Regions from separate parts of the Vibrio sp. E150_011 genome, predicted to be linked through region 1. Evidence: predicted binding sites of a transcription regulator. Region 1 holds the regulator's gene; the other holds the start of a gene.

Evidence for each region. Region 1 encodes CRP, which controls carbon source genes, mostly activating them, when cyclic AMP is high. Its sites were predicted from a motif close to TGTGANNNNNNTCACA; they were not measured.
Region 2: the regulator CRP is predicted to act here: its motif matches at 2,900-2,915, upstream of malT (HTH-type transcriptional regulator MalT).

The regions. Positions count from the first base shown of each region.
Region 1 covers NZ_JBHFOL010000011.1:47,652-53,101, forward strand. Annotated here, with positions in the region: gene ACE1OE_RS16300 (YheU family protein) at 1-192, shown strand, start outside; gene ACE1OE_RS16305 (phosphoribulokinase) at 425-1,294, shown strand; gene crp (cAMP-activated global transcriptional regulator CRP) at 1,539-2,171, shown strand; gene ACE1OE_RS16315 (2-oxoadipate dioxygenase/decarboxylase family protein) at 2,242-3,033, opposite strand; gene astD (succinylglutamate-semialdehyde dehydrogenase) at 3,044-4,501, opposite strand; gene astA (arginine N-succinyltransferase) at 4,594-5,450, opposite strand, start outside.
Region 2 covers NZ_JBHFOL010000001.1:696,915-702,364, reverse strand. Annotated here, with positions in the region: gene malT (HTH-type transcriptional regulator MalT) at 2-2,710, opposite strand; gene ACE1OE_RS02880 (glycogen/starch/alpha-glucan phosphorylase) at 3,273-5,450, shown strand, end outside.

The DNA.
Region 1 (5,450 bases):
ATCGCATCGGAAACACTCGATAATTTGATTCAAGAATTTGTATTGCGTGAAGGCACCGATTACGGTGAAAGCGAATACACTCTAGCCGATAAACTTGCACATGTACGAAGCCAACTAGAATCGGGAGAAGCCGTCATTGTCTTTTCTGAATTACACGAAACGGTCGACATCAAGATGCGTAACTCGTTGTAAATATCTCGCCTTTGGCTATGAGGTGCTATAGTAAGCCTCTGCTTATCAGTAAATAGTTGATGGTAGCTATACGTTTACCGTTAACTACATATTTACCGTTAACGATACGTTTGCCGTCAATTATAGATTGAATCGCTCATGATAAGCTCGTGCCCAGATTAAGATAAACCATACATAAACAACATTTCCCAGCTTATCGGGATATGAATACTAAAAATACACAGGAAGTGTTATGTCAGCGAAACACCCTATCATCGCGGTGACAGGCTCCTCAGGAGCTGGAACAACGACAACATCAGAAGCATTTCGCAAGATGTTCAACATGATGAACATCAGACCTGCGTTTATCGAAGGCGATAGCTTCCATCGCTTTACTCGCCCAGAGATGGATGTCGAGATCCGCAAAGCAAAAGAACAGGGTAAGCACATCAGTTACTTTGGCCCTCAAGCCAATGACTTTCCTGCACTTGAAACCTTTTTTAAAAACTACGGACAAAATGGCGTCGGCCAATTTCGTCGCTATCTACATACATTCGACGAAGCGGTCCCATACAATCAAATGCCGGGCACCTTCACGCCTTGGCAAGACTTACCCCAAAACTCTGACGTATTATTTTATGAAGGGTTACATGGTGGTGTTGTTGATGGTGCCATTAATGCCGCTCAGCACGTTGACCTCTTGATTGGCATGGTTCCAATCGTCAACCTGGAGTGGATCCAAAAATTTGTTCGCGATACACGTGACCGTGGACACTCTCGAGAAGCAGTGACCGATTCCATAGTACGGTCAATGGACGACTATCTCAGCTACATCACACCACAATTTTCGCGTACTCATATCAACTTCCAACGCGTCCCCACCGTTGATACGTCGAACCCACTTAATGCGAAGGGAATCCCAAGTCTCGATGAGAGTTTCGTCGTCATTCGCTTAAGGGGCATTAAGAATGTCGATTACCCATATCTACTCTCAATGATTGACGGTTCCTTTATGTCACGTCATAACACCATCGTCGTACCGGGCGGGAAAATGAGTTTTGCGATGGAATTAATTGTCCGTCCTATACTACAGCAGCTAATAGAAACAGGGAAAATAGGTTAGTTTTTTGCGCCTAAACTTAGATGATTTTTTATACCGTGATCATGTGCACAGTTTTGTATAGGAAAATGGTCTGATGACACGATTAAAATCAAGAAAGTCCGCGCAAAAAAGGATACTATTTCTTTGAAACAGAAGATCGCTTGCGCCATCTTCAAAGTGCTTTTATGCTAGTGAGTCTCAACACAATGGACTTGCTATAATATATGGAAAGCAGCAAGCATACCCTGCAGAGGAAGTAAGAAATATGGTTCTAGGTAAACCTCAAACCGACCCAACGCTAGAGTGGTTCCTTTCACATTGTCATATTCACAAGTACCCTTCAAAAAGCACGCTAATCCATGCGGGCGAGAAGGCTGAAACACTTTACTACATCGTAAAAGGTTCAGTAGCAGTACTTATCAAAGATGAAGAAGGCAAAGAGATGATCTTGTCTTACCTTAACCAAGGTGACTTCATCGGTGAACTAGGCCTATTTGAAGAAGACCAAGAACGTACAGCGTGGGTTCGAGCTAAATCACCTTGTGAAGTGGCTGAGATTTCTTTCAAGAAATTCCGTCAACTTATCCAAGTTAACCCAGATATTCTCATGCGCTTATCTTCTCAGATGGCAAGTCGCCTACAAGTGACAAGCCAGAAAGTTGGTGACCTTGCGTTCCTTGACGTAACTGGTCGTATTGCTCAGACGCTACTTAACCTAGCAAAACAACCTGACGCAATGACGCACCCTGACGGCATGCAAATCAAAATTACTCGTCAAGAAATCGGCCAGATCGTTGGTTGTTCTCGTGAAACAGTAGGACGTATTCTTAAAATGCTGGAAGAGCAGAACCTTATCTCTGCTCATGGTAAGACTATTGTGGTCTACGGCACGCGTTAATATCTAACGTTACTAATAATTAAAAAGCCACCGCAAGGTGGCTTTTTTTATGGCGAAAGGGTGAGTCTATTTATTGATGGGTACTCTCAAAAATTTTATCCGCAGACGCTGCCACAAACCCTTGATAGTAGCAGTTATTATTCATTTTATAGCGCTTAGCAAACTCATAAAAACCTCCAGGTACACGCTTCTCTTCGCCTAAAAACGACACCAATACTTTGTCAGCCATGGTCGATGATTGCTCCAGTAACACCTCAGGTGATCCCTTGACCTCACCACCTGATTCATTGATCTCAAAACCAGCCTGGCGCAAATAATGATTCACAGCCACGACGTCTTCAAATCGCTGCAACTGATTCACACTCACGGTAAAGTGATTTGCACCATAACCATGAGCGGCAAGCCAAGAGGCATACTCACTTTCTTGCGCCAGTGTTTGATAATCTTCGCAGCTCAACGTCCACAGACGCCCACCAAACAGAAAATCTGCCGACGATACGGCCTCACTATCAACTTGATCCACCAGCTTGGTCACAATGGCCTGTAGCTCGGGTGAGCACTGCTCCACACACAGTTCGCTAATAAAAACCTTAGGTAACGTGTTGTCTGCATGCTCTAAATGAATGGCTGACAGCTTTTTAGCTTTGAATTCATACTCGCCTCCTTGCTGGTAACCAAGCTCAAGAAAAGGCTTGGCCAATGTCTCAATACCAACAGGGTCAAGATTAAAGGTGCGCAAGGCAATGTGATCATTAATCAGTGCTTCTTGCTCCTTCAGCAACCCCTGAATTTTCGCGGCGGATGGACACAGGCGCGTCGTATAATCTTGCCACAGTTGCTCAAATAACCATTCAACTTTCATATGTTGCTCCTTAGAGATCGAGTCCTGGGCTTAACGTCGCTGGAAGAATCGTTTCGTCTCCCTCCATCGATGCCATCGGATAGGCACAATAGTCTGCGGCATAGAAAGCACTCGGCCTCAGGTTACCGGATGCACCAGGGCCACCAAATGGTGCATCACCGCTCGCGCCCGTCAACTGACGGTTACGATTCACAATACCAGCACGGATATGGTCAACAAAATACAACCACTCGTCGTCATTGGTTGAGATAAGTCCTGCGGATAAACCAAAACGGGTATCATTGGCAAGTTCAACCGCTTGATCTAGCGTTTCATAGCGTACAAGCTGCAACAACGGGCCAAAATATTCTTCATCAGGTAATACATCAATTGTGGTCGCATCAATCAACCCTGGCGTCACAAATGCCGCCTGTCGCTGCTGTGACTCAACCAAACTCTTGCCGCCTAAGGCTTGCAGTGCGGACTGAGCCTGTATGATGTGTTGTGCTGCCTGTATGGATATTTGTGGTCCCATGAAGGGTGCCGGATCGGCAAACGGCTCATCGATACGTATTTTTGCTATCGCGGCGACCAGGGCTTCAACAAGTTGGTCACCTTTATCGCCAAAGGGAACATACAATCGGCGGGCGCACGTACAACGTTGCCCTGCACTGATATAAGCAGACTGAATGATGGTGTAGATCGTTGCATCAAGATCGCCATACGCCTCACTGACAACTAATGGGTTGTTGCCCCCCATCTCTAGCGCCAGCATTTTATCAGGCTGACCGGCAAATTGACGATGTAGGACATGGCCAGTATTCGCACTGCCAGTAAACAACACGCCATCAATACCTTTGGCATCAGCTAAAGCAATGCCGGTTTCTTTACCGCCTTGCACTAGGTTAATAACCCCTTCTGGCAACCCTGCTTCCTGCCAAATCCGCATGGCAAGCTCACCCACTAGTGGCGTTTGTTCAGAAGGCTTAAAGACAACCGTGTTCCCTGCCAGCAACGCTGGAACAATATGGCCATTGGGCAGGTGCCCTGGGAAGTTATAAGGCCCAAATACTGCCATAACACCAAGAGGGCGATGACGAAGGACTATTTGGTTCCCCGCCGCTTCTCGCTGTGAGCGACCAGTACGCTCGTGATAGGCTCGAATGGAAATCGCAATCTTACCGGCCATCGCGCCCGCTTCCGTTCGAGTTTCCCACAACGGTTTCCCCGTTTCTTTAGCAATCGCTATAGCAATCTCTTCACTGCGCGCTTTTAGCTTTTCGGCAAAGGCTAATACAATGGCTTCACGCGCTTCAAACGAGGTTTTTTTCCAAGAGATAAACGCCTGTCTTGCGGCACTAACCGCGGACTCAACCTGCGCCGGTGTGGCTGATTGTCCCTGCCAAACCACCTCATTATTGTAAGGTGACAATGAATGAAATTGTTCACCAAGTCCTGCTACCCACTGTCCTGCGATCCATTGAGTCATCGAGAATTCCTTAACATATAAAAATGGTTGGAGCATTGTCTTCAACGCCACGAAAAATAACCAAACGTGGCGGGATAAACATCAAGAGCCTGTTACTGAGCGAGCATACGTACCATATCACCTTCAGAAAGGTTCAAGGCCTCGGCCACGCTTGGAGCTAACAAGACACGCTGGCTTTCTGCGTCATAAGCGGCTTTCGCGGCTGTTGCTCTAAAGTGTTCAAATGACGTATTTGCAATAAGATAATCTTGTGAACTGGCGTGCTCTGAGATCGATACCTTGGCTCGGAATGAATTCCTAATCGCTTGGATATTTTGTAGATCGCACTCCACGGTCGGGCCAGCATCAAAAATATCCACATAGTTTCGACAGGTGAAGCCTTCTCTCTCGAGCAACTTCAACGCGGGTTTGGTATTGTCATGCACCTGACCGATCACCGCTTGCGCTTCTTTACTCAACAAATTGACGTAAATCGGCAACTTAGGCATAAGATCGGCAATGAAACCCTTCTTACCAATGCCCGTCAGGTAATCTGCCATGGTGAATTCAATCGAGAAGAAATGCTCTTGTAACCACTTCCAAAATGGTGAATTACCTTCAGCATCTGATACGCCTCGCATCTCTGCAAAAATCGTTTTAGAGAAGCGCTGCGGGTGCTCTGCCAGCATCAGAAATCGTGACTTAGACATTAAGCGACCATTAAGGCCAACACGATAATCAGGCCTTAGGAACAAGGTGCAAATTTCACTGCATCCGGTGTAGTTATTGCCAAAGGTGAGCAGCTTAACGGTGTTGTTAACGCCCAGTTTGGGAGAGGAGTGAACCACAGTACTAATGTGGTAAGAGTAAAACGGCACATCCCAACCAATCGCACCTTCTATACCGGTGGTACCAGCAACCTCACCGGTTTCACTGTCGACACCAACCATCAGATAACCTTCATCGGTTG
Region 2 (5,450 bases), on a different contig from region 1:
GTTAATACCCCATCAGTTGCAGCAGATTTTCTGCGGTACTGATCGCTTCTTTGCGATTGGCAATATTGAGTTTTTGGTACAAATTCCGGATATGCGTCTTAATTGTGGTGCCAGCGACATCCAGCTCTTGAGCAATCTGTTCATTGCTGAATCCTGAGTAGATTAATCCAAGAACTTGCCATTCACGTTGGGTTAGCGGGCTAGTACGTACTAACTCCGGTATGTTGGGGTGATTGACGAGCTTCTCGACAAACTCCTCGTTGAAATGCACCGAACGACTGCGTTGCGTCGTGTTGATGTCTTTCATCAGAAGCTGGGCGCGATGACGTTCAAGGTCGCCAAGTTCAGAGCGTGAGGCGAGTTTTTCAAGCAAATGACCAATAGTTGCACCATCCACCAAAAAGTTACCAATCATGCCAGTTTGGTTCGTCAGTACAAGTGCTTCTTTTAAGCGTACTTTGGCACTTTCGTCGTCGCCAAGTTGCACCCATAAGATCGCTTCTACAATGAGATTTCGATTCGTGTCAGTGACTAGGTTATAGGTCGCCGCTTCTTTCGCCAAAAACTGTAGCGTGGTTTTTGCTTCATCAAATTGCTTTAAGCAAATCTGAGCGCGAGCAATATTACGCCATTGCAGTTGTAAGAAATGGTTGCATGCGCTGTCGGGTCTGATCGCCGTCTCTAGCCATTGTTCAATCGCGTCTTGGTCGCCCCTTGCTTGCCAATACAGTAGCAAAGAAAGCGATGCGTTGGCTGTCCAGTCTACGTGGTAGGTTGACTGTTTCATCAGGTGTTGAATCTGCTCAATGGTCTTTGAAGCCTTGTCTAATTCACCCCGACCAATGGCAATGCGAGCGATCATTGAGTAGCTGTGTAAATGCTTACTTGGCTCATGCTTACCTAGGATATCTAGCCCTTTGTACGCACACTCTTCCGCTTCATCTAAGCGGTTCCAACACCATAAGATTTGCGCTCGGACACGAAGCAAGAACTCGTGCATTGGGACTTGGTGCAGTTGTTGTTCTTCGATCAGTCTAAACGCACTTTCTTGCACCTCATAAGCCGCTTGAACATAGCCTTGAGCAATTAAAATTTCACTTTGCTGAAGCTGTGCCCATAGCGCTTGGTGGTAAACATGATACTGACGCGCTAGCTTTTCGGTTTGCTGCATCATTGGCAGTGCGCGACTGAGTTGGCCCGTGACGTGGTTGACTTCACCAACGACCGAGGTGGCGACAATACGGCTGCGATAGACCGAATGATCCAGTTCACCTAACGCCAGTTCAGCCAGCTCAAGTGCTTTTTCTGGTGAGTTTTGATTAATGGCAACCTGAGCACGCAGCGCGTTGAATTCCCCATCTTCTTTTTGAGAACGCTCTACCTTGCGTAATGCCATCTCGCTATCGGATTTAGCAATCAGCTCACCGACTTCGTTATAGCGATGCTGGCTTTGTGCTAACCATGCTTGCAGCATACACAACCTCGGATGACTGTAGAGTTGATCATCCGTTAGGATTTGAATGGCCTCCTCCAGCGTAGCAAGCTCTCCTTGGTTAAACATTTTCCAACCAAACTCGTTGAGGATGGTCACGGTGAGTTCGCTATTCGCGGCTAATCTTGCATGCCTGAGCGCTTGATGGGGAACGCTTTGTTCTAACCAAGCTTTTGCCGCGGCGAGGTGAAGATCCAATTCTTGCTGCGGAATTCTGGCTTTACGTTCATGCGACAAGAACTCAGCAAACAAGTTATGGAAGCGAAACCAATTGTTTTCGCCTTCAAGCGGATAGATAAATAGACCAAAACGATTTAAAGATTCAATCATGCTGAGCGCGTCATTTCGTTTGGTTAATGCCGTGACCAGATCGTCATTGAAGTGATCTAAAACGGAACATTGCATTAAGAAATTACGCGTATCTTTATCTAGTAAATCAAACACTTCTTCGATCAAGTAGTCCCAAAGGTGAGCGTGATTAAACTGAGATATGGTTTCGACGGATTGTGCTAACGTTCGCTTTTGATGTTGAGCTTGTAGGGCAAACAGCTGCAAAGCAGAAGGCCAGCCTTCGACGTAAGTTCGCAAAGAGTCAGCGGTCTCATCATCGATATCATCCGCGAGACGCAGATTAAAGAAACGTGTGGTTTCCTCGGTATCAAACGCGAGTAATTCATTGCCGATTTCAATCATTAAATCGCGCACACGCAGGTTTGCAGTCCCTAGTGGCGGATTACCACGACTTGTCACGACCAATGTAATGTTATCGGGCATGTGCTTAAGGAAAAAACGCATGGCCTCATGGATGTCTTCATCGGTGATGAGGTGGTAATCATCGAGTACGACGTAGCATTCGTGGTGGTAGCTCGTCAGTTCTGAGAATACTTCTCCGAGTAGAGAATGAAGAGAGGAGAATTGACGGCGTTCTGCGAGTTTCTGAGCATTAGGACAGCTATTGTGCGTAGCTTTATTAATCGCCTGTAAGAGATAGTTGACGAAGCGGAATGAGTCGTTATCACTTTCATCGACGCTGTACCAGCCGACGTGAGGTTTGTCAGACAACCATTGTGCGGCCATGGTGGTTTTACCATATCCAGCAGGGGAGCGAAAAAGTACAAGCTTGTAAAAAGGGGCCTGTGAAAGTAGGTCCAAAACTCGTGGACGGACGATAGCGTTATGCAAGCGTCCTGGGCGAGTTAATTTTGAAGGAATCCACATAGATATTTCCTATCATTTTTATAGTTAGTGTCTTCGCTAATACTGAGCGGCCTCGATGAGGAAAAAGACACGAATTCTACGACTTTAAAGTTGCCTTTTTGATGTTAGGCGAGGTCTAGCTCTACAGTGTTTGATCAACGGCTAGATTTTGCTTTAAAAACAAACAACACGCCAACTACGCCACGAATTTGTGATCATTATCACGAATAGTTGTGTGCTGGTCGTACTGCTTGGGCGTCATGTATACAAAAAAACCGTCCGATTAGGTGAATTTTTTAATTCAATTGTGATCTCAGACTCAAATTTCGAATTCGATATGCACCTATTTAACCGTACAGTCTTAGTTAGCGATTACAGTGATTGTGACGCTGGCGTGATCGTTATCACCGGATAAAAGCCAAAGCCCAATTGAAATGGGATATTGATCACTCTCTGAAGGGGAGTACGCCCTCTACGCCCTCGTCACTCATCCTCCAAGGAGTCGGAAGTAGGAGGATGTTTATGGAGACGTCACCATGCACGATATGTGACAGATGGATAAAACTTAAAGTGAGATTTCTTAATGAAACCTGCGCAACAGAAAAAATTCAACAAAGCTTCTTTCCAAGACAGTGTTAAAAAGCATCTTTCTGCGACTTATGCGACGACAGTAGAAACCGCGACCGAGCGCCAATGGTATTTGGCAATGGGGCGCGCGCTGGCAGAGCTTACCACTTTTGACTTACTTGCAACGGAAGCGGACGACCGCATCAAGAACGCGAAAAGCGTTAACTACCTATCTCTTGAATTCCTAATTGGCCGCCTGACAGGTAACAACTTGATCAGCATGGGCCTGTATGAACAAATCACTCAAGCTATGAAAGAGTTAGGTCACAACCTAACGGATCTGCTTGAAGAAGAACGTGATCCTTCATTGGGTAACGGTGGCCTTGGTCGTCTTGCGGCTTGTTTCATGGATTCTTGTGCCGCTCAAGAATACCCAACAGTAGGCTACGGTCTTCACTACGAATACGGTCTCTTTAAGCAATCTTTCCAAGATGGTCGTCAAAAAGAAGCACCTGACGCATGGCGCGGTGTTGAAGGTTATCCGTGGGAAGTAGCACGTCCAGAACTGGCACAACAGATTGGTTTTTACGGCCATGTAGATGTTGAATACGTTGACGGTAAAGAAGTACGTACTTGGGTTCCAGGCATGGAAGTAAAAGCAATGCCGTGGGATCTACCAATTGTCGGTTACGAGTCAAGCACCGTTTACCCGCTGCGCCTTTGGGAATGTCAGGCCATTGCACCTTTCTCACTAGCAAGCTTCAACAACGGCGATTACTTCGAAGCACAGCACTCGCTAATCGATGCTGGTAACATCACGAAGGTTCTATACCCGAACGACAACCACGAAAAAGGTAAGACTCTGCGTCTAATGCAGCAGTATTTCCACTCAGCGGCGTCGGTTCGCGATATTCTACGTCGTCATGAAGCGGCTGGTTTTGCACTAGCGGATCTTCCTAAGCAGGAAACGATTCAGCTTAACGATACGCACCCAACGATCGCCATTCCTGAATTAATGCGCATCCTAATTGATGAGAAAGGCCTAACTTGGGACCAAGCGTGGGAAATCAGTGCCCACACATTCGCATACACGAACCACACACTACTTCCAGAAGCATTGGAGACATGGTCTGAATCTCTTATCAGCCGTCTGCTTCCTCGTCACATGGAAATCATCTTTGAAATTAACCACCGCTTCATGCAAGAAGTTCGCAAGATGTGGCCGGGTGATGGTGAGAAGCAAGCGAAGCTTTCTATCATTCAAGAAGGTTTCCACCGTATGGTTCGCATGGCAAACCTATGTGTGATTGGTTCTTACAAAGTGAACGGTGTAGCCGCACTTCACTCTCAACTGGTTAAGAAAGACTTGTTCCCAGAGTTCAACGAAATCTTCCCAGGTAAACTGACTAACGTTACAAACGGCATCACGCCACGTCGTTGGTTGAAGTTCTGTAACCCTGGTCTATCGAAACTCATTACTGACAAGATCGGTGCAGAGTGGCCGGCGAAACTAGAGCAGCTAGAAGGTATTGCTCAGTTTGCAACCGATGCAAAATTCCAAAAAGAGTTCATGGCGGTTAAGAAAGAAAACAAACAGCGTCTCGCTGATTGGGTTCAAGAGAACATGGGAATCGAGCTGGATACTAACGCGATCTTTGACGTTCAAATTAAACGTCTACACGAATACAAGCGTCAGCACTTAGACTTGCTACACATTCTCTCTCTCTACCACCGTATTCTTAACGAACCTGGTTTTGAGTGTGAGCCACGTGTTTGTTTCTTTGCAGCAAAAGCGGCGCCGGGCTACCACCTAGCGAAAGAGATCATCTTCGCAGTGAACAAGATTGCAGAGAAGATCAACAACGACCCTCGTATCGGCAACAAGCTGAAAGTGGTCTTCATTCCTGATTACCGCGTGAGCATGGCTGAGATCATCATCCCTGCGGCGGACGTATCTCAGCAAATCTCGCTAGCAGGTAAAGAAGCATCAGGTACGGGTAACATGAAAATGGCGCTTAACGGCGCGTTGACTATCGGTACGATGGACGGTGCAAACGTTGAGATTCGTGAAGAAGTAGGTGACGAAAATATCTACATCTTTGGCCTAGATGTTGATGGCGTTCAAGAAGTGAAAGCTCAGGGCTACAACCCTTACGACTACTACAACGCGGACCCGCTACTAAAAGCATCTTTG